One region of the Planococcus beijingensis genome, then DNA from elsewhere that is predicted to be linked to it. Evidence: riboswitches for the same ligand, from Rfam matches in the RefSeq annotation. Region 1 holds a riboswitch; the other holds the start of a gene.

What was found. Region 1 has a riboswitch for preQ1 ahead of queF (preQ(1) synthase). Riboswitches for the same ligand answer to the same signal wherever they lie in the genome.
Region 2: it holds a riboswitch for preQ1, as region 1 does, so the genes downstream of both, queC (7-cyano-7-deazaguanine synthase QueC) here and queF (preQ(1) synthase) in region 1, are expected to answer to the same signal.

Annotation. Positions count from the first base shown of each region.
Region 1 covers NZ_JADHDZ010000004.1:324,319-336,196, forward strand. Annotated here, with positions in the region: gene IRE19_RS12600 (thiol-disulfide oxidoreductase DCC family protein) at 1-285, opposite strand, end outside; gene IRE19_RS12605 (nuclear transport factor 2 family protein) at 342-704, opposite strand; gene IRE19_RS12610 (TraR/DksA C4-type zinc finger protein) at 781-1,308, opposite strand; gene IRE19_RS12615 (phosphotransferase family protein) at 1,403-2,338, opposite strand; gene IRE19_RS12620 (cation diffusion facilitator family transporter) at 2,486-3,394, opposite strand; PreQ1 riboswitch class I at 3,500-3,547, shown strand; gene queF (preQ(1) synthase) at 3,645-4,139, shown strand; gene IRE19_RS12630 (queuosine precursor transporter) at 4,152-4,805, shown strand; gene IRE19_RS12635 (endonuclease/exonuclease/phosphatase family protein) at 4,848-5,687, opposite strand; gene IRE19_RS12640 (MerR family transcriptional regulator) at 6,123-6,887, opposite strand; gene IRE19_RS12645 (ABC transporter ATP-binding protein) at 6,950-8,695, opposite strand; gene IRE19_RS12650 (GNAT family N-acetyltransferase) at 8,721-9,281, opposite strand; gene IRE19_RS12655 (MFS transporter) at 9,311-10,528, opposite strand; gene IRE19_RS12660 (DUF3817 domain-containing protein) at 10,663-10,974, opposite strand; gene IRE19_RS12665 (class I SAM-dependent rRNA methyltransferase) at 11,109-11,878, opposite strand, start outside.
Region 2 covers NZ_JADHDZ010000008.1:10,964-22,841, forward strand. Annotated here, with positions in the region: gene IRE19_RS16090 (DRTGG domain-containing protein) at 1-974, opposite strand, end outside; gene IRE19_RS16095 (metal-dependent hydrolase) at 1,378-2,058, opposite strand; gene IRE19_RS16100 (M24 family metallopeptidase) at 2,250-3,347, shown strand; gene ald (alanine dehydrogenase) at 3,385-4,503, opposite strand; gene IRE19_RS16110 (universal stress protein) at 4,754-5,260, shown strand; gene IRE19_RS16115 (NADP-dependent oxidoreductase) at 5,316-6,254, opposite strand; gene IRE19_RS16120 (DUF4362 domain-containing protein) at 6,350-6,748, opposite strand; PreQ1 riboswitch class I at 6,906-6,949, shown strand; gene queC (7-cyano-7-deazaguanine synthase QueC) at 6,956-7,621, shown strand; gene queD (6-carboxytetrahydropterin synthase QueD) at 7,618-8,043, shown strand; gene queE (7-carboxy-7-deazaguanine synthase QueE) at 8,040-8,747, shown strand; gene IRE19_RS16140 (zinc ribbon domain-containing protein YjdM) at 8,838-9,179, opposite strand; gene IRE19_RS16145 (universal stress protein) at 9,275-9,694, opposite strand; gene nhaC (Na+/H+ antiporter NhaC) at 9,836-11,221, opposite strand; gene IRE19_RS16155 (RDD family protein) at 11,531-11,878, opposite strand, start outside.

The DNA of each region.
Region 1 (11,878 bases):
TGCGCGCGGGAATGGCTTCAGGTAATAGGCCAATTTCCAAAGCCCGGTCAAATGATTGGAAATCATTAAAGCACCCTCGGATTTTACGTAAGCCTGTCCGTCTTTTATCAAGACTACGCTATCCACATCATCCGGCACTTTGTATTTCTTGGAAAGTTCCTTTCCAATTTCACTTTGCAATGAAGCAAATTGATAATAGCCGGCAGGGTCATGATTTATAATAAACTGAACGCTTGAATCGCAAAAGTTACAATCTCCATCAAATAACACAATGGCGTGTTCCATATCTGTTTCCTCCTCCACCAAAAATAGTTCTGTTATCTAAATATCCTCTTTTTCCTTTATTGAAACACTTCGTTTGTCGAAACCGTTCCTTGATGGAAAAATAATTTCCAGCCACTTTCTCTTTTTTTCCAAACCGAACTGCGATTGGTCAACTTTCCCGTCTTTTGATTATGGATTTGATACGTAGTCAAAACAGCAGCCGGACCCAGCTCATGTACGGTAAAAGATTTTATTTTCATCGGATCCGGATTTAAGGGATGATCTTCGTTGTAGTGCGACCGTTTTATTAATCCGCCTGAACTGCCAAATTCATAAAATTCATCGTCCAGTATTTCGCCGAGCTTGTCTGTCGAAACCCTTACTTCCGGCTCCAGGTGGCTGGATTCCAATTCATAGAATTGCTCAGTTAATTTGTCCATATCCATTCTCCTCATCGCTCATTTCCCGGGAAATAAACCCCCTGACAATAAAGACAGGGGGCAAATTTTCGTTATTTTATTTGTCGTCTTTAAAGAAATCCTGCGGATCTTCATCAGGCTGATCCTGCGGGGTGTCAGAGGAGCCAAAGTCTTCTACATCTTCAAAGCTGTCCTGGTAATCACGGATGCCATCGTCTTCTTTCTTGACCGGCTGTCCTGTAGAAGCTTGCAGCACATCTTCTTCCGGCGGACGGCTTTCCAAATCGACCTCCTGATCTGCATGATCGATGCAGGTCAATGCGGTCGGCAATGCTTCAAGCCGCTCAAATGGTATTTCTTTGCCGCATACCGAACACTTGCCATACGTGCCGTCTTCAATTGCTGCCAAAGCCGTTTTCGCTTCTTCCAGCTCTTCTTCTTTAAACTGCGTCAACGCCATTCCACGTTCCTGGTCATACAGGTCGGTTGCGTTATCTGCAGGATGATTGTCATAATTCGAAAGTTCCGTTGTCTCAAACTCTTCATCTTGTTCCACGCGCTCTTCCAGCGATGCCACTTGTTCTTCCAATTGTTTTTTTAATTGCTTCAGTTGTTCATCCTTCATCCGATTTCCTCCTCAAAAAACTCACTTATCCTATATATTGCCTTTATCGGAGAAATCAAACCTGGAAGCAAACTGGTCGCTGCCAATCCGCAGCTCAATAATCATCGAAACGGTCGAGCAGACTCATCAAATAATCATCCAGCCGGTGGCGGACCAATTCATCTGATAAGCCTTTCATGCCAAAGGCTCTCCAGCCAGGATATACGACGGGGGAACCGTCCAATATGTCTGTCAGCGAAACAAGGTCCCAATACGGATCATAAGTAAATGCATTCCCGGCATGGCGCTGGTAAGCTGCCAAAAAATCATTGGCGACTGAAATTCCGTAAAGCTGCGCCAAGTTGACACGGCAATGGCCAACATCGATTCCCGCGGGCCCCCGGCAAGCATTTACCCAGTCTACGATAGCGCTGATTTCTTTGTTTTCCCACAGTACATTAGCGGGATGAAAATCCCTATGAATAAAACATTCCTGAGCTTCAGGGCGGCTTCCTGCCACAATATAAAAAACGCGCATCCAATCGTTCTGTCTCTTGGACCAGGTTGGCTTTTCCAATAAAAATGCGTTGTTATAGGAAAAATATTCATAAGGAAATCCCTCTGCCTTGGTTTGATGGAGTTTAGCTAAAGCAGCTGCCAAGCCATCCAGCCATTTTTCATCGTTGGACGGCTGCAATATGACAGCCCCCGACATTTTCGTCATCAAGACTGCCGGCAATCCGCTTTCTTCGCCAGTTTCATCGTAAGCAATTAAATGAGGGACCGGATGGCCAGCTTGTTCAGCGAATTGAAGGCTTTCCGCTTCGTGTTTTGCTAAATCAGGTTCTTTCTCCAACCAATCTATTTTATGGAAAAGCCGCAATACATACGAAAACGAAACGCCGTTTTCTTCGACAGCCAGTTCAAACAACATGGAAGAAGTTCCGCCTGTCAGCGGCTTGACGCCCGTAATTTCTGCAGTGTATCCAAGCTGTGTTTGTATCCATTGCAAAGCTTGCGCCTGCAATTCATTGCCATAACCTGCTGCCATCCTTACCGCTCCTTTCTGCCTACTATTTTAGCTCTAGTGTACCATGAACATCTAAGAGCCTCACTGTGAGATGAGGCAAATTGCCGAGAAAATCACATTTTCTATCACTACAAATACCCGCTATTCAGATCAGCCAGCCGACAAGATTCAAACTTTCAATGAATGATGCATTGACTCCGCCTTTTCAATTTGAATAGTTGCATGTTCGATTCCACAATGATCATGGACCAGCTTCAATGCCTTCTGAAGGACCTGCTGCTCATCAGTATCTTTCGCTACATCGATATGGCAAGTAAATAAATCCATGCCCGACGTAATCGTCCAAACGTGAAGATCATGGACATCCAAAACCCCTTCAATTTCAATAAGCAATGCCTTCACTTCTTGGGCATCGATGGTGTGGGGCGTTCCTTCCATCAAAATATGGAGGCTGTTCCGGATGATGCCCCAAGCACTCCGCAAAATCAGTAAAGCAACAACTACCGAAATGATGGGATCCGCCACCGTCCAGTCAAACAGAAGAATCAATATTCCAGCCACTATCGCACCGATTGAGCCCAATGCGTCTCCAATAACGTGCATATAAGCACTTTTCATGTTCAAGTTGCCATGGACATCTGCGTTGCGGTTCAGCACCCACGCACTCAATAGATTTGCCAGAAGGCCGATGGCAGCAATGATCAGCATCCAGCCGCCCTCTACTTCAGGTGGCTCAACAAAACGTCCAATGGCTTCATAGATGATCAATCCGGCGATGATAAATAGAGTTGCGCCATTGATAAAGGCGGTAATGATTTCAAAGCGGTAATACCCATAGGTTTTTTTAGCAGAAGCCGCTTTTCCGGAAAACCAGATAGCGGACAAGCTGAGCGCCAGCGAAACAGTGTCCGAAAGCATATGTCCACTGTCGGCAATCAACGCCAGGCTATTGGTCAAAAGGCCACCGAAAAATTCCAGCAGCATGATGCCGGCTGTGATGCCGAGCGCCAGAATCAATGCTTTTTTGTTGCCGCTCCTGGCTGTTTCAAAATGGTTATGGCTATGATCGTGTCCCATCTTACATTCGCCTCCGTCGTCTTGCTGCTATTTTACCAAAAACAGCCGTTTGACAACGAATAGCAAGTCTTATACGATAGGTTAGTAAAAGTAAATAACCCGGCGACGGGAGAGGTTCATAGCATTTCACCCTCTATAAAAAACTATGGATTGTCGAAACTCAGCCAAATCCACATGCGATTTGGCTTTTTCTTTTGTCCGTTTTTTATAGCCCTCTTTCAAGCCGGCCATCTAAAAGGAGGCCGTTTTCATGGCAGGAAGAAACGAAGACACACTTGGGCATCTATCATTGCTCGGCAATCAACAAACCAAGTACAAATTTGAGTACGATCCGGATATTCTCGAACCGATCGATAATCTGCATACCCGCGATTATTTTGTGAAGTTTAATTGTCCCGAATTCACGTCGCTTTGCCCCCAAACGGGACAGCCTGATTTCGCCACCATTTACTTGAGCTTCATCCCTGATAAAACATTGGTGGAAAGCAAATCATTGAAACTTTACCTATTTAGCTTCCGGAATCATGGGGATTTCCACGAGGATGTCGTCAACATCATCATGAATGATTTGATCAAATTGATGGCCCCCCGCTATATCGAAGTATGGGGAAAATTCACGCCGCGTGGCGGATTGTCCATCGATCCCTACACCAACTACGGAAAGCCAGGAACAAAATACGAAGAAATGGCATCGTACCGGATGATGAATCATGACATGAATCCTGAAACGATCACCAACCGGTAGGAGGCACCGAACATGTTGCTTTATTTGAACGGCGCCTTTGTTGGCTTATTGATCTTGTCGAATATTTTAGCAGTCAAATTGTTCAGCATCGGTGAATGGGCTGTATTGCCGGCCGCCGTCATCGTCTATGTCTTCACGTTTCCAATCACTGATACTATTGCAGAAGTATATGGCAAAGAAGCAGCACGGCAGACAGTCACCGCCGGTTTCGTCACGCAGCTTTGCGCATTGGCATTTATTTTCTTTGCCATCCATTTGCCTTCTGCTCCATTTTTTGCAGACCAGGCTTCGTTTGAAACCATTTTTTCTGCAGGTTTCCGTGTCACTTTGGCAAGCCTGGTCTCTTATTTCATCAGCCAGAACCTGGACGTCACCATTTTCCATAAATTGAAACAGCGTCATGGCGAGTCTAAACTATGGATACGCAATAACGCCTCAACGATGACCAGCCAATTGGTGGATACGACTATTTTCATCACCATTGCATTTTACGGAACCATGCCGACCAGCGCATTGCTCGGGATGATTGCTACGCAATACGTGTTTAAATGGCTAGTCGCTGCTGCCGATACGCCGCTGGTTTATTTATTGGTCAAATTCTGCAGACGTGAACTTCAGTCCGGCAAACAAATTTATAACCACCAAAAAACGGAAGCTCTCCACTAGAGCTTCCGTTTTTTACATGTCTATATTTATAATGGCGATCGCTTAGACTTTGGTACGTTCTTTCTGGCTACGACCTTTGACGCCCACTTTCACATCTGCCAGAACCATATCTGCGACAATCGGCAAATGATCAGAAACCGCTGTTTCAATAGCTGCTACTTGGACGACTTCTACATCATTGTCCGAAAAAATATAATCGATTCGCGTTGCTGGCCAAAAAACTTCTGTTGTCTCTTTGTCCACGTAAGGAGCAGGATATGTATAAGCATCCCCTCTCTTCATTTTCAGAAAAGCATCTCTAAACTGTTTGTTCAGCTTTTGCATGTGAACATTTGAAGATGGTGCGTTGAAATCTCCAGCGAGTACGCGCGGGAAACGGCTTTTCCCGGTAATCGCCAGAATTTCATCGATACTGACAGCCAATTCATTGTCCTTCAACGCCAAATGCGTATTGAAGACACTTAAGTAAATGCCATCTACTTCAATGACGGTCTCTAAAATTCCCCGCTGTTCGTTATTGCCGAACGGACAATAGACCTGTGTCAGCAGATGGTTCTCGACGTACTTGATCGGATACTTACTTAAAATCACATTGCCGTACTGGCGATTCGGGCGCTCTGAATCTTCAGCAGCAAAATTCATGTTGGCGCCATAGGCTGCATGCATATTCAATCTCTGGCTCAACCAATCTACTTGGTCCACAAACGAACTGCGGTCGGAAAAATAACGGTCAACCTCCTGTAAAGCGATGATTGTAGCACAGGAATCCTCAATGACTTCAGCGGTCTTCTCCAGATCTACTATTCCATCCATCCCTAATCCATGAGCAATGTTAAATGACATGACTTTCACAATCGGCGCTTTCTTTTTCGACCCTTGCATGCAAACCTCTCCTTTTCGTTTAAACCGAATCGTCGGTAGCAGCTTTAATTGGTTTCAGTATACCAAGCTGATAAGGATTAGCTATAACAGGGGTGTAAAGGTTTGTTAATAGTTTGTAAACCAGAAAAGCGGAAGCGCCCATGTAGCTCTGACGGGCATAAGACAGACCAGCGAAGTGGCGTTCTTTTGCCACACAGCTGGGTTGGCTTATGTCCCGAGGAGCTGGCCGACGAAGCTGGACATCAAGAAAAGCGGAGTCGGCCGTCTAGCTTATTACAGGTTTATGCACGGTTGAGAAAATATGCGCACGCTTCATTGGATTAATGCACGCTCGATAGAACTTGTGCATGCTAAAGCAACTTTGTGCACGTTCATTAAATCAAGACGAAAAAACACAGCCAACCCGATTCCGTCGGATTGGCTGTGTTTTGATGTTCACTGATTCTGCGCCGTGTAGGCAGCAATTGCATCCCTAAGGAACTGTGCGGCTCCCGGCTGTACTTTGTCATAGTATGCTGCAAACCGTCCGTCTGCCACATACATCTCCGCAAGCCCCATATGCGCTTCTTTGCTGTAGGATGGCCACGTAAACCCAAGCCATTGACGATGCAATTCAGCCGTTTGCTGCGCCAGCTCGCTCGACGGATCGCCTGTTTTGACTGCCTCTGCCAAACGGTCCAGCACCTGCTGTTCCAAGCCTTTGAATTCCTGGTACTTTTCTTCGCTCATGTTCAGCATTTTGGCATTGGATTGATCGACCACATCGTCGCCATATTTGGCGCGAATTTCGTCGCCGTATTGCTGTTCGTTGTCATCCACCAGCTTTTGTTTAAACCCTTCAAATTTCTCATTATCAGCCATGATGCTTTCTCCTCCTTTTGCGGAAATGGTTTTTTCCACATTGATGATCAAGAGGTCCAATTGCATGCGTTTGGCGAGAAGTTTTTCACGGTGCTCTTCCAAAGCTCGGGAACCGTTGAAACCGGGATCATTGACAATGTTCTTTATCTGTTCCAGCTCCAGCCCAAGTTCGCGGTAGAAAAGGATTTGCTGCAGCTTATCCACTTCCGGCTGGCCATAGATCCGGTACCCCGACGAACTTTTTCTTGCTGGCTTCAAGAGCCCGATTTCATCGTAATAACGCAAGGTTCTTGTGCTGATACCGGCCAAGTTCCCCAGTTTTTGCACGGTATATTCCATTTCTCCACCTCCTGATAAACCCACCATACACCTTGACGTTGCGTCAAGGTCAAGTGGTTCAGTCAAGTTAATTGCTGTTCAGCAAATTCGCGGTAAAGTGTGTGTGAAGCGGTCAGTTCCCGGTGTGTTCCGATTCCTGTCACATGCCCTTTTTCAATAAAAACAATTTTATCAGCATCGACAATCGTCGACAGCCGGTGGGCAATCACCAGCGTCGTCCGCCCTTCCATCAATCGGCTTAATGCCTGCTGCACAATCCCTTCTGATTGGCTGTCCAGGCTGGCTGTTGCTTCATCCATCATGAGGATTTTCGGATCACGCAGAAACGCTCGTGCGATGGCAATCCGTTGGCGTTGTCCGCCCGATAGCTTGACGCCGCGTTCTCCGACTTCCGTATCCAATCCGTCGGCAAAGCTGCGAATAAAATCTTCCGCATAAGCCATGCGAGCCACCCGCCAAAGTTCTTCGGCTGGAATCGTTTCTGAATCCGGCAGGCCATAGGTGAGGTTTTGCCGGATCGTGCCGCCCATCATGGCACTTTCCTGGGATACATAGCCGATCTGATCTCGCCAGGAAGCGATTGATATTTCATTGATGGGGATATTCCCAATAGAAATACGTCCGGATGAAGGTTCGTAAAATCGCTCGACCAAACCAAACACAGTGGTTTTTCCGCCGCCGCTTGGCCCCGCAAAGGCAATCATTTCCCCTGGCTGCGCTTCAAACGATACATCTTCTAGAACCTGTTCCCCTTTTTCATAGGCAAAACTTATTCCTTCCACCTGTAGCGTTTTTCCGGCAATATCCAGCGCGGGCTTCTGTTGCTGTTCTTCCAAAGGCAACTCTAAAATTCCAATGATTCGTTCAGTAGCGCCTTTGGCTTTTTGAAGCTCCGTAAAAAACCGGGCAAAGGTTGCCATCGGAACAATAATCTGAAAGAGATACAATAGAAACGCCACCAACGATCCCGTCGACATTTCGCCATTGGCCACACGGATCCCGCCATAGCCGATAATCGATACAATGACTACCATAACCACCAGGTACATCAAAGGCGCAATCAACGCATAGATTTTCGCTTCTTTCATACCAAGAGCAAATAACTTTTGAATGCCTTGTACCCCTTTGGTTTCTTCAATCTCTTCAGCTGTTGAAGATTTCATTAAACGGATTTCTCCTAAAGTCTGCTGGACATGACCTGTAAACTGAGCGGTTTCATCCTGCAGGTTACGTGAAATCTTGGCCATTTGGCGGCCTAGGGGAATCATCACAGCAATCGTCAGCGGTACCGACAGCATCATGACCAAGGTCATTTTCCAATCTAGAATGATTAAAATAATCACTGCCCCGATAATTGAAATAATTCCTGTGATGAAGGACGGGAAGTGGTCTGTGATTAAATTTCGGACGATCCCTGTATCATTCACCACACGGCTTACCGTTTCGCCGCTCGAGTGCTGATCGAAATAGCTGACACGCAAACGGATCAATTGTGCCCACATCCGTTCCCTCAATCCGGCTACCACACGTTGTCCGACCATGCTCAGCAAGTAAATCGAAACCCCGTTGATGACAGCCTGCACAATAAATGCCGCAGCGATTCCGATAATCAGCGGCACACTCAAAGATTCAAAGGAAAAGCCATCAACCAGGTTTTTTGTCAACAGCGGCACTACAAGGCCCACAAGTGTGGTGATCAAACTCGCAAGCAACCCGATTGTCAGCGCAAGCTTTGGAATCTTCAGTGACAACAGCAACGAAATGAATGGTTTCAGACCGGCGTCTTGATTTTTGTCTTTCTTCTTCATCTTTAAAGCCCCTATTCGTTTTGGGTTAAGTGAATTTAGCGTAAATGCATGTATCCGTTAACCTTTTGCCGTCTACTGATCGTTCATCGTTGTGCAAAACACCTTCCAGAACAAAGCCCAGTTTTTCTGGGATCGCTCGGCTTTTCCGGTTTTCTGCGTCACATTGAATTTCAAGGCGCTTGCATTTAAAAGTTGAGAAAGCCAATTCAGTCAACGCAGAAACCGCTTCTGCCATATAGCCTTTTCCAGTAGCTCTCGAATCCAGCCAATAGCCGATCTCCATTTTTGGCACATCCCATTCAATGGCATGGAAGCCAGTAGAGCCGATAAAGCTTCCTGTTTCTTTATCAAAAACCAGGTAACGCAAAACTTCCTTTTTTATAAAGTTCAAGTGCGCCTCCAGCTGATTGATTTCCGTGTCCTCCGGAGAAGGTTCCGCCTGCGCAAACCCAAGCCATGGCTTTAAGTCATCAAGTGAGGCCTGGATTGCTGCATTCACAACTTTTCCATCTCCAGGCATCGGCATCCGCAAAAGCAAACGCTCCGTTCTTATTGCTGTTGGCACTTCCGGCAAGTTTATCGTCATACAACATTCTCCTTTAGTAAATTTCTCTTTTATGATGCCGCAACTATCTTCCGGTCACGCGGCAGCCATAGGCCAACTATTCCAATAATCGGCAGGAACGAAACGACGATCATGGTTTCGTAGACGCCGATGGCATCCATTAAAATCCCAATGACCACTGCGCCGATTGCGCCCATCCCGAAGGCCAAACCAACCGTTAAACCAGCCATCGTGCCAATTTTGCTCGGCACAAGCTCTTGCGCGTAGACAACCGTAACGGAAAAACTCAGCATAATGAAAAAACCGATCAATGCCAGGAAAACCAGTACAGCGTATAGCGGAACATACGGCAGGAAAGCGGCCAGCGGAATCGGCACCAGAATGGAAAGAAGAATGACATTCTTCCGGCCGATTCTGTCCGCCATCGGACCTCCGAAAAAGGTGCCCGCTGCCCCGACGCCAAGGAACAGGAAGACATACAGTTGGCCCTGCTGGATTGTCAGCCCGTAAGATTCGATCAAATGGAATATGTAAAAGCTCGTCATATTGGTGACATAGAATGAACGGGCGAAAATAATGATCATCAAAAGCGCCAATGCAACACCCACTTGTTTTTTGGTCATCTCAGGCAATGAAGACAATAATACTTTCTTCACTTTCTGCAGTTTTTCCTTCTCCAGCTGCTGTTTATACCAAATGGAGATTTTCGATAGGATAAAAATGCCGAGCGCTGCAACAAAGAGGAACAAAGCTGCTCCTATCTGACCGAGTGGAACCAGGATGAATGCGCTGATCAATGGAGCCAGTGCCTGGCCAGAGTTCCCTCCAACCTGATAAATTGACTGCGACAAGCCGCGTTTGGAGCCAGCTGCCATATAGGAAACACGTGAACCTTCCGGATGGAAAACAGCAGAACCCAACCCCAGGAAAATGACCGAAACAAGAATCATCCAATATTCCGGCGCAAACGCCAAACCCGCAATTCCGAAAAATGAACTCGTCATGCCGAGCGGCAGCGCGTAGGGCATTGGTTTCTTGTCACTGATGAATCCCACAACCGGCTGGAGGACAGAGGCAACCATATTGAGCACAAACGCAATCAAACCCAATTGCGTAAACGTCAAGCCAAGGTCCGCTTCAAGTATCGGGAACATGGCAGGAATCACGGCTTGTAAAGAATCATTCAGCAAATGGCAGCCGCCAATCGCAAACATCACCGGATAAACAGGATTTCCGGCTAAAGAAGAAGAACTTATCGCTTTCGCCATGATGTGACCTCCAATGCAAATCTGTAAATTTCAATAGTTTCATTATAGAGGAGTTGAACGTCTTTCGATAACCCCAAATAAAAACACCTGCAGGAAAAACCTGCAGGTGTTTGGTGCCCGAGTTACATCAGCAATTACACAGTCGCTGTTTTCAACTGCTGCCAATTTTCAAGCCTTTTGTCTAAAATGAAATTGCCGAACGGCAAAAACGCTGAAGCGACGGCACCAACCGAGAAACGGAAAGGCCATCTGTAGATGAAGGTCATATAGACAGTCATCAAGATGTAGATGCTGAACAAAGCTCCATGGATCGGTCCGATGACACTGACGGCTTCCGGAAACTCAAAAAAGTATTTTAACGGCATGGCAATGAAAAGCAGAATCAATAGAGAGCTGCCTTCCAGCACGCCCATGAAACGAAATGTCCCTAACGCATTCTTAAACATTCACTATCCCTCACAATCTGCTTTTATTATAGAATTGCAGCAGATGACTGTACAGGGATTAAGGGAAGAAATGGAGAAGCGTTTCGCATCAACCGCAAATTTTCGTCACAAACACAAATCCCATTCTGGCTTTCTTAGCCCAACTTCACAAAAAGCACTTTCAGGTAATCGCCTTCTTTGAATTCCTTTTGCACACGGAAATCACTTGGCAAAGTGAATTCCTCAACGATGCTGTATTTCTTTCCAAGGTCTTTAAAGGCTTTATCGATAAACCCTTTGAATTTTTTCATTCCAAAAGAGGCACTGTTGGTCGAAGCAACGATGACGCCATTTCTTTCAGTAATGGCAATCGCTTCTTTCATTAAATTCGTATAGTCCTTGGAAGTGCTGAACGTGTATTTTTTTGAACGTGCAAAGCTTGGCGGATCCAAAATGACCACGTCGAACTTCAATTCTTTTCGTTTGGCGTATTTAAAATAATTGAACACGTCCATGACCAGGATGTCCTGTGTCTCAAAATCAATGCCATTGACACTGAATTGCTCGATCGTCTTGCTCGAACTTCTTTTCGCCAAATCGACACTCGTCGTTTTAGCAGCACCGCCAAGTGACGCCGCTACCGAAAAAGCACCGGTATACGAAAACGTATTAAGCACGGTCTTGCCTTTGGCATATTTCTGCCTGATGGTATTTCTGACATCCCGCTGGTCCAGGAATATGCCGGTCATCGCCCCATCGTTCAAGTAAACAGCAAAATTCACACCGTTTTCTTTGACGATCATCGGGAACTCCCCACGCTCGCCTGTCACGAAATCATCTTCTTCGATGTACTGGCCTTTTGTATCAAATCGCTTTTTCTGGTAAATGCCTTTGCATTCCGCGACATTCTGCAGCGCTGCAATGA
Region 2 (11,878 bases), on a different contig from region 1:
CTTTTGATGATGTCATCGATCGTTTCGCCTTGCTGCGGCTGGCGTTGGGCGGTTTGAATCGCTTTCAGGACATCCTGCCTGCTGATGACCCCTTTCAATTTGCCGTGGTCATCTGCGACCGGCAGTAAATCGATGCCTTCCCAAATCATACGGTGCCCTGCAGCGGCCACACTGGTTTGCATCGAAACAGTGATCGGATCTTTGGTCATCGCTTTTTCAACCAAATCCGTCGGCTGATGGCCGATAACATCTCTTGATGTGATGATTCCGACCAGTTTATTGGAATGATCGACGACCGGAAAACCGCCATGGGTCGTTTCTTCATTCAAATCATGGTAACGGCTGATCGGATCTTTTACATTCAAATGTGCCGTCACTTCCAACGGAATCAAAATATCTTCAATCAATAGAATTTCTTTTTTGATCAATTGATCGTAAATGGCACGGTTAATCATGGTCGCTACAGTAAAAGTGTCATAACTTGTCGAAATGACCGGCAGTTCAAATTCATCCGCCAGTTTTTTCACCCCTTCAGATGCTTCAAACCCGCCTGTCACAAGTACTGCCGCTCCGGCTCGCAATGCATATTCATGTGCTTTGTAACGATTTCCGACAATCAGCAGATTGCCGGCTTCGGTATAGCGCATCATGTCTTCCAGCTGCATAGCCCCAATAACGAATTTGTTGAGAGATTTATGCAATCCGGCTCTGCCGCCCAACACTTGGCCATCGACAATATTGACGATTTCAGCATAGGTCAGCCGCTCAATGTTCTCTTTTTTCTTGCGTTCAATGCGAATGGTTCCGACACGTTCAATCGTCGACACCAATCGTTTCGTCTCCGCTTCTTTGATAGCCCGGTAAGCGGTACCTTCACTGACCTGCAAATCTTTCGCAATGCGCCGCACGGAAATTTTTTCCCCTACCGCTAAAGTCTCAATATAATCCAATATCTGTTCATGTTTAGTCGCCATGATTTCACCCATTCTTTCTACGTAGCTGTACATTCTAGTGTAGCATAATTACAAGAAAAGTGGAGACGGGCGTCCTGGTCCGACAGGCGTAAGACGATCTGGCTGAGCGGTGTTTTTTCACCCGAACTGCCAGAGGGGCTTATGTCCCGAGGGCCAGCCCGTCGCAACTGGACAAGAGAAAAGTGGAGGCGATCATGTTTGCCCTGATCGGCATAAGACAGACCGGCGAAGCGGCGTCTCTTCAGCCGCACAGCTGGGCAGGCTTATGACCAGAAGGGCTGATTGCCGTAACTGGACAATCGAAAAGTGGAGGGAGCCAATGCAAGACGGTCCGTAAGAGTAACCGCTCAAAAAAAGAAAAACAAAACCCGAAAAGCCTCTGCTCTTCGGGGTTTTGTACTTATTATAATTCGATGCTGCCACCTGGCTGCAGAATATTCACTTCTGCACCTTCTACCAGTGACTTGAAATGCTCCGGATCTTGTTTGATTGGCGGGAACGTATTGTAATGGATCGGCACCACTACTTTCGGCTTTAACAATTCAACCGCATACGCTGCATCTTCCGGCCCCATAGTGAAAAAATCGCCGATGGGCACAAACGCTACATCAATTTCATTGCGTTCCCCAAGAATTTTCATGTCACCGAAAACTTCGGTATCGCCGGCATGGTAAACTGTCTTGCCTTCAGCCTTAAAGAGGATTCCGGCTGGCATACCGCCGTATACCACTTCACCTTCTTCAGTAGTATAGGAAGAACTATGAAATGCTTTTGTGAATTTCACTACGCCAAAATCAAATTCATGTGCGCCGCCCAGATTCATTCCAGCAGCATTCACTCCCTGGCTGCCCAAATAATTAGCCAACTCAACTGGCGCCACAACTTGTGCATTATTGCTTTTTGCCAATTCCACAGTATCTCCAACATGGTCGTTATGCGCATGCGTCAATAAAATCGCCGTGGGTTTTTCATCCCCTACTTTCAAGTCTGTCAATTCGTTGCCGTTGATGAACGGGTCGATTAAAATCGTGTGCTCACCCGTTTTGATTTTTACAATGGAATGTCCGTGATATGAGATGTGCATGAAATCCCTCCAAAAAGTTTTTAAATAATGATGGATATAAGAGCTGAACTGGTTCTTTCTGATAAAAGCTGACAAAATGTCTTCATCCTGTTTTCGGGCTGATTGAATGGTGAAGCGCTGGTTAATTCAACTCATATAGCTGTTTTATACCCTGATTTTTGATATGCTACACATGTAGAGGAGGAATATATATGACCAAAATCAAGCAATTACAGAATTATTTAAAGGAACAATCAATCGATGCGGCGTTCATCACCGATCCTTATAACGTCTTTTACGTCAGCGGTTTCCAAAGCAACCCGCATGAACGCCTGCTGGGTGTAATGGTCTTCGCTGAAGCTGAGCCGTTTCTGATCTGTCCGAAAATGGAAATGCCCGACGCAAAAAATGCAGGATGGACGGGCGAAATCATCGGGCACGAAGATACACAGAACTCTATGGAAATCCTGTTCAACACCGTCCAATCGCGTGGAGTTGAAGTGAAGGCATTGGCAATCGAAAAAGCGCATATGACGGTTGACCGTTACGATGCCATTCTTTCATTATTCGGCTCGCTCCAAATTGTCCAAATGGATGATCAGCTGAATGCTATGCGGGTCATCAAAGACAATGCAGAACTTCAGATTTTGCGTGAAGCGGCAGCATTGGCTGATTATGCCATCGAAGTTGCGGCCAAAACAATTAAAGAAGGCATCACCGAAGTTGAAGTGATGACTGAAATTGAATTGGCTTTGAAAAAACGCGGCGTAACCCATATGTCTTTCGATACGACCGTATTGGCTGGAGATAAGGCCGCGTCGCCTCACGGCAAAACCGGTGACCGGAAACTGCAGAATGGTGATTTGGTTTTATTCGACCTTGGCGTTGTCCATAAAGGCTATTGTTCGGACATCACCCGCACATTGGCACTTGGTGAACCAGGCGAAGAGCAGAAAAAAGTATATGAGATTGTCTTAAAAGCTGAAACGGCCGCACTCGAAGCCGTCAAGCCAGGTGTTACCGCAGCTGAACTCGACCAGATTTCACGCAAGGTCATTACGGATGCTGGGTATGGTGATTATTTCACGCACCGCCTGGGACATGGCCTCGGCATTTCGGTGCATGAATTCCCTTCTATCCACGGGGCGAACCCGATGAAGATGGAAAAAGGGATGGTCTTTACCTTGGAACCCGGCATTTACGTTCCGGGCACAGTCGGCGTTCGCATTGAAGATGATGTGGCGGTCACAGAAGACGGCTATGAAGTATTAACGAAATACCCGAAAGAACTTCAGATCATTACAAATTAATTATAAAAAGGGCATCGGATTTCTCCGATGCCCTTTTTTATTGTCCTAATACATCGTCGACTGACTTATATTCCAGTCCCTGATCAGTAGCGACTGCCTGGTAGGTGACATGGCCCGCCAATGTATTTACTCCTTTTTTCAAAGCTTCGTTTTCGGAGATTGCTTTTGCAAATCCTTTATTCGCGATCTGCACGGCGTAGGGTACTGTAACGTTCGTCAAACCAATTGTTGAAGTTCTGGGAACAGCACCGGGCATATTCGCGACTGCATAATGAACGACTCCATGTTTCACATAGGTCGGTTCATCGTGGGTCGTGATGCGATCACTGGTTTCAAAAATTCCGCCTTGGTCAATCGCGATATCAACCACCACGGAACCCGGATTCATGGATTTGATCATGTCTTCTGTCACCAATTTAGGTGCTTTCGCCCCCGGAATCAAAACAGCTCCAATAACCAAATCCGCTTTTTTCACGGATTCTGCGATATTCAGCGGATTGGACATCAAGGTCTGTACATCCTGACCGAACTGGTCATCCAATTGACGCAAGCGATCGGGATTCAAATCCAGGATCGTCACATTCGCCCCCATTCCAACGGCCACTTTTGCAGCGTTGGTTCCCGCTACACCTGCACCGATTATGGCGACATTTCCTCGGCCCACGCCGGGAATACCGCCTAGAAGAATCCCTGCACCGCCGTGTATCTTCTCGAGGAACTGAGCTCCGATCTGCGTGGACATCCGGCCTGCCACTTCACTCATTGGTGTCAGCAACGGCAAGGAATTGTTGGGCAACTGCACCGTTTCGTACGCAATACCTGTCACTTTTGCTTCCAGCAATGCCTGAGTCAACTCTTTTTCAGGCGCTAAATGCAGGTAGGTGAACAGAATCAGTCCTTCCCGGAAATAACGGTACTCTTCCTGGACGGGTTCTTTTACTTTCATGACCATTTCCTGTGCCCAGGCTTCGTCCGCTGTTTCAACAATTTTCGCACCAGCTGCACTGTAATCTTCATCGGTAAAACCGGAACCCAGACCAGCGCCCGACTGAATAAATACATCATGTCCATGAACTTCAAGATTGACTACGCCGGCCGGTGTCATAGCTATTCTGTTTTCATTGTTTTTTACTTCTTTCGGTACACCAATTCGCATTTCGAAACCCTCCATCATTTTAAGTAGTTTAAACCGATAAAATAGATTGTTTATTCTGATATCTACTTTATTCTATCAGACTTCACTTGTTTCCGCTGTCATATCAGCTGCCCTCCTTTCTGATGCTGTTTCCAGAAGGACTCATCACCGTCTCTAATTTGACAAATATTCAGTAAAATTAACTTCAATTTAGAAGGAACTCTTGCAGTTATAGCGAATGGTATAAGTAGAGACAAAGGAGGAATGTAGGATGACATTAAAGTATAGTCAGATTCTTGTAGCAGTAGACGGTTCAAAAGAAGCGGAATGGGCATTCAAAAAATCGGTCGGCATAGCTGAGCGGAACAATGCCACATTAAATTTGGTAAATGTAATCGACACCCGCTCATTTGCAGCAATTGAAGCATATGACCGCTCCATTGCCGACCGCGCCCAAAAATTCGCCGAAGACCTGCTGGAAGATTATAAGAAAGAAGCTTTAGCAGGCGGGGTTCAAAAAGTGAATATTGTAGTTGATTATGGTTCTCCAAAAACAATGATTTCAAGAGAGTTGGCTCAAAAAGTGGAAGCAGACCTTATCGTCTGTGGTGCTACCGGATTAAATGCAGTTGAACGTTTCTTAATCGGAAGCGTATCTGAACACATTGTCCGTTCTGCAAAATGCGATGTTCTGGTCGTCCGTACAGAAGAGGCCCAAAATGATGCTCCCGATGAATATTATTCAGAAGACAAATCAGGTAAACCTGAAAACTTCTAAAATAACAGACGAAAAAAGCCTTTCACAAAATTTTGTGAGAGGCTTTTTCGTTTTATTAAGATTTTATTTTGATGATTATTTTTCCTCTGGCATGATGGGATTCACTTAACTCATGTGCATCTTGCAAACCTCGTTCAGTAAATGCAAATACTTCACCGATTGTAGGCTTCAATTCGCCAGATACATAAAGATTTGCTAGCTTTTTTAATTGTTCTCCACTCGGTTCCAGCCAAAAGTCACTGGCTTTCACTTCGTGTTGCTCCGCCTTTTCAGCAGAAGGCTGTCCAGCAATGGAAATCAATTTCCCACCTTTTTTCAGGATCTTAAAGCTTTTATCGAGAACCTCGCCGCCCATCGTATCCAATACTGCATCGAAATCTTCCAGCAGCTCGCTGAAATCTTCTTCACGGTAGTTGATGACCCGATTGGCTCCCAAAGATTTAACCAATTCATCGTTCTTATCGCTGGCCGTTGTTGCCACATAAGCGCCGATGCTGTTGGCAATTTGAATGGCCATACTGCCGACACCGCCGGCTCCTGCATGGATCAGCACTTTGTCGCCTTTTTTCACTTCTGCAAAGTCCACAAGACATTGGTAAGCTGTCAATCCCGTCAAGGGAATTGCGGCCCCCTCTTCGAATGTCATACTTTCCGGCATATGCGCAAGCAAGTCTTCATCCACAGGCACATATTCTGCATAGGTGCCTTGACGCGTAGTTGCAGGTCTTGCGAAAACACGGTCACCCACTTTAAAGTGCTTCACGTCTTTGCCAACTTCAGCAATGATGCCTGCTGCATCCCAACCTAAAATAATTGGAAACTCCCAAGGCAGCATTTCTTTCAAATATCCTTCACGCAATTTCCAGTCAATCGGGTTGATGGAAGTAGCATGGATCTCCACCAGAACCTGATTGTCCATAATTGCCGGTTTTTCCACTTGCTGTTCCTTCAATTGCTCTTTGCCGCCGTAACTATCAATGACGATTGCTTTCATCTCACATCTCTCCTTCCGTTATTATCAAATATACCCTTATACAGAAATATTATTCACAAAAGAAAATTAGAAATGTTTAAAGCATAAAACCTTTATCACTTTTCGTGGAGGACACTATTCATTCCTGTTTCAGGATCACATCCTGCCAACACATAGACCGCTTCAGTTTCAGAAGAGATGATCGTAATTTCATTACACATCCTTGTCACGATCTCTTTAGAGCCGAACTGATCTTCTCTGTAATCTTCTACAGACTCGATCTTATTGCCGTCAAAATGCAGGTCTTGATAAATGGGATCGCCTTCTGTCGTATAGCTGATTATTCTTACGGCATCTTCTTTTCCATTTACCGTGTTTTCATAAAACGCATACAGTCGCTCCCCGTTCGTGATTTCGCCTTGTATATCTTCAATGATATCCCTTTCTTCAAACGATTCCCGGTTGCAACCAATAACTGTTGCTGCTAGTAACACCAGTAAAGCGATTCGCTTCATCTCTACACCTCCCATTGCAGATTAGACGCATTGCGTATTGAAAAATTACAGGTCTCTTCATTGGCCGGTTTTCTGATACACATTTCTCTGGTAACTACGCAAGCTTTCTGTCAATTGTTTCCTTTAGTGCACAATATGGTATCATTAAAACTGTTCGTTCAAAGAGGTTCGCAAACTCCCTCTCTAAAAAACTAAGGAGTGTTACAGATGAAAAATGAAAAAGCAGTCGTTGTTTTCAGCGGCGGCCAGGACAGCACCACTTGTCTGTTTTGGGCCATCAAGAATTTTAAGGAAGTGGCCACGGTCACATTCGATTATGGCCAGCGCCATTCAGCTGAAATTGAATGTGCACGAAAAATCGCAGAAGAACTCGGCGTCTCTTTCAAAGTATTGGATATGACTTTGATCAATCAATTATCCGCGAATGCATTGACGCGTGATGATATTGAAGTCACCGATGAAGAAGGGCAACTGCCTTCCACTTTTGTGCCAGGCAGAAACCACTTATTCCTGTCGTTTGCAGCGGTTTATGCAGATGCAATCGGTTCACGGCATTTGATCACCGGTGTCAGCCAAACGGATTTCAGCGGCTATCCCGATTGCCGCGATACTTTTATCCGTTCGTTGAATGTCACATTGAATTTGGCCATGGATAAGCAATTCATTATCCACACGCCGTTGATGTGGCTGGATAAGTCCGAAGTCTGGGAGCTCTCCGATACACTTGATGCATTTGAGTTTGTCCAGGAGAAAACACTGACCTGCTATAACGGCATTCCGAGCACCGGCTGCGGAGATTGCCCTGCCTGTCAATTGCGCAACGAAGGGCTCGCCCGTTATCAAACGAAAAAATCGGCAGGTACAATCGTATGATGCAGCAATTTTATCCGACAGCTACGCATAACTTTCAATTCGAACTCAATAAAGACCTGCATTTCTCTGCAGCACATTTTATTCCCAGCGAAGATGCCGGAAAATGCCGGATGATGCACGGCCATACTTACCACCTGAACATTACCATTGCCGGCAATGAGCTTGACGCTACCGGTTTTCTGATTGACTTTAAATTACTGAAAGAATTGATTCATAAAAAATACGACCACAGTGTCTTGAATGATCATCCTGAATTTGCAACTAAATTTCCCACTACTGAATTGCTTGCCCAGCAGGTTTGGCAGTCCATTCAGCATGTGCTGAAAACGAAAAGCAACCAGCCCGATTGCCTGCAGGTCATTGTCCGTGAAACTCCAACAAGCTATGTGGTCTACCGGCCGCGTAAGGAGGACCTGTCATGAGAATTCCCGTCATGGAAATCTTTGGTCCGACTATACAGGGAGAAGGCATGGTCATGGGGCAAAAAACCATGTTCGTGCGCACCGCTGGATGCGACTATTCCTGCTCTTGGTGTGATTCAAAATTCACTTGGGATGGCACAGGCACCAGCACTTCCAAGCAGCCTGGAGAAATTATTGAAGAATTGATCCGCATAGGCGGCAAGGCATTTTCACACGTCACCATTTCCGGAGGCAATCCTGCACTCCACAAGGGCATAGCTGAATTGGTCGATCTTTGCCACCAGCAGGGCTGGAAAGTTGCTGTTGAGACACAGGCCTCTATTTGGCAAGACTGGCTGGCAGCAATCGATGACATCACATTATCACCTAAACCACCCAGCTCAGGCATGTCGACGGATTTTGCCAAATTGGATTTCTTTATCGACAAACTGCAAAACGCCAATGTCAGTTTGAAAGTCGTTGTATTCGACCAGGATGATTTTGCCTATGCAGAAAATCTTCATCAGCGTTATCCAGCTGTTCCGTTCTTTCTTCAGACCGGCAATGAAGACACAGCGACAACGGATGACACGCAGCTGGTCGCCGATTTGCTGCAGCGGTACGAGCAATTGATCGACTATCATGTACGCTCTTCCGTTATGAACGACGTGAAGGTATTGCCTCAATTGCACACTTTGGTTTGGGGCAATAAACGCGGCGTATGACAGTTGGCCGAGTAGAATATCTGTTAGTTTCTTTATAATCGAAAGACCCCGTGTAAACTTTTCGCTAAGTTTGCACGGGGTCTTTTCACGTTACACTTTTTTGACGAATTCCGATTTCAGCTTCATTGCGCCAAAACCATCAATTTTGCAATCGATGTTATGGTCGCCTTCTACCAAACGGATACTCTTTACTTTAGTGCCAATCTTCAAAGTAGAAGAACTGCCTTTGACTTTCAAATCTTTGATGACAGTAACTGCGTCTCCATCTTTCAGAAGCGTGCCATTGGCATCTTTAACAAGCTGTTCTGCTTCCGCGTTTTCAGCCTCAGCTACAAGGCTCCACTCATGAGCGCATTCCGGACATACCAGCAAGCGGCCATCTTCATACGTATACTCAGAGTTGCATTCGGGACAATTCGGTAAATTTTCCATTGATTTTTCCTCCAGCTGGTCTTGCAGTATCTCAAGCAACTGGCAGACCGATCATTTTCTCCAGTATACCAGAATCGAATGCTGACCGGTCTGCCTTATTTCACGACGAGAACTGGACAATGCACATGATTTAAGACTTTATGGCTGACGCTCCCTAAAACCATTTCAGAAATCGGATTCAACCCTCTGCTGCCGATGACCACCAAATCAAAATTGCCGTCATTAGCCAGCTCGATGATGACTGGTGCCGGCCGGCCATGCATGATTTCCGTTTTATAATAGATATTTTCACGCTCCAATGATTCTCTGACAGGCTGAATTTTTTTCTTACGCGACAGTTCAAACTCAATCGAACCACCATCATGCACTTCTTCGTTGCTGTCTTCGTTGAAATCCGAAACATATAACACCGTCACTTCCACACCTTTTATCAGAGATGCCAGTTGTGCGGCTTGTTTGCCAGCCCGCATGGAATTCTCCGAACCGTCTACGGCTAATAAAATTGATTGATACATTTTATCCACTCCTTCGACTGTTTTTCCGAGGCATGGCGGCAAAATAGTCTGTTACGAGTACTATTCGACTCCCTTTCGAAATTCCCTCTACTGAAATAAAAACAGATGAGCCTAAGCATCACCTGTTCCTGCTTTTCCATTTTATTTATCTTGCTTGTAAGTCAACGTTTTTCCTGTAAAACCAAACAGTACAGTCAATAATGGAGACAAGAGGCAAAAGAAGGCGAAAGGAAGATAATCAAGCGTCGAAACACCGATGACCCCTGTAATAAAGATTCCGCAGACGCTCCAGGGAACGAGTGGATTGACCACGGTCCCTGCATCTTCCATCACTCGGCTAAGGTTTTTCCCCGCCAGCCCTACTTTGTCATAAGGTTCTTTAAATGCTTGCCCAGTTAACAATATCGACAAGTATTGTTCGCCAATCAGCACATTGATGCCGATTGCCGTTAAAGCAGAAGCAGCAATGACAGATGAAACCTTTTTCAGCAAGCTCTCTATAGTTGCCAGCAAACATTGGACAATGCCCAATGTAAACAACAAGCCACCCATGCTGAGTGCGAGCAGCACCAATGCCACAGTGAACATCATACTTTCCATTCCGCCGCGGGACAGCAATGCATCAATTTCTTCAATCCCTGTTGTGGATACGTACCCACTGAACAGTACTGAAAAAATCTCGGATGCCGTCGAACTCTGATGGAGAAAAGAAATGAAGATAGCGGATATCGAGCTCAAAGCCAGCGTCATTAATGCGGGTATTTTCATGAGTGTCGAAATGATCAGTACAGCCAATGGGATAATCGTATACCAGTGAATCATCCCGGTGGTTTTAAGCCCTTCTTTAAAGAGGGTTACGTCTTGCACACTTGCGCCAGCTGTTTCAGGAGAAAGCAACGCAAACAAAATTAATGTAATGCCAAATGCCGGAATAGTTGTCCAGCCCATATTGCGGATATGTTCAAACAGGTCCACTCCAACAATTGTGGAAGCCAGGTTCGTCGTATCAGATAGCGGTGACATTTTATCTCCAAAAAAGGCACCTGACACAATCGCCCCTGCTGTAATCGCCAATGACAAATCCATTGCTGTCGCCATACCGATAAAAGCAACCCCGATTGTCGCAACGGTCGTCAAGGAACTGCCGATGGACAAACCGATCAATGAAGTCACAATAAAGACAATGGCGTAGAACAACGTCATGGAAATTAACGTGAATCCCGTGAAAATCAGTGTCGGAATGGTTCCGCTGATCATCCAGCTGCTGATAAGTATGCCGATAAAGAAAAACAGGAATACGGCACTCATTCCAGCTCCGGCCCCTTCGACCAAGCCTTTTTCCAGCGTCCGGTACGACACTTTCTTTAATAAGCCATAGCCAAACAGCAAGAGAATCGACAACAGAATCGGAATATGCGGAACCGATTCAAAGCGGATGATGCTGACGCTGATCAACAGAAAAATAATAACTATCAGTGCAAATGCTTCTGCAAATTTCGGTGTAATAACCGGTTTGATCTGGTACATATTGAACACTCCTTTTCTCTATAAAAAAAGAGAAAACCACTCATCCCCATAAAGGGACGAAGGTTTTCTCCGCGTTACCACCCAATTTGATGCTTTGACAGTTCAAAACATCCACTTCTTTTCGAAACGATCCCAACTGATGGTGTATTTCATCCAATTTGCTGCCTGAATTCACACCTGCCATCCAGTCTCTTGTTGCTGCACACAAATTACCTACTAAATCATCGATCGCTTTATTTATCAATAGTTGATTTTTTAAAAGTATATTGAAATAGATTCTACCAGTTCTCTTCCTCAAGTCAATACTTTTTAGGGAAAATTTGATTTCACTACATGGGTTTTTGCAATCCAATCATAAAGTGACTGTTTGTTTTTCGTGAATATAACCATGAGAATATACAAAAAAATCAATGCGTAGACCAAGCCGCCCATAACGTAATCCATTAACTGAACTGCTCCATCTCCTAAATAAATCATACGGTACGCCATGAAATGGGACAATTCCCAAGGCAAAAATTTTAATGCAGTCCGCAAGACAGCACGGGAAACGGAAATCGCTTGGTGGTTTTCATCAACCACTTGAATATGGATTTTGCGTTTGCCCAACGATTGCCCCCCCAGACGCGAATCCGTTACAACAAAGTAAAGCGAAACCGG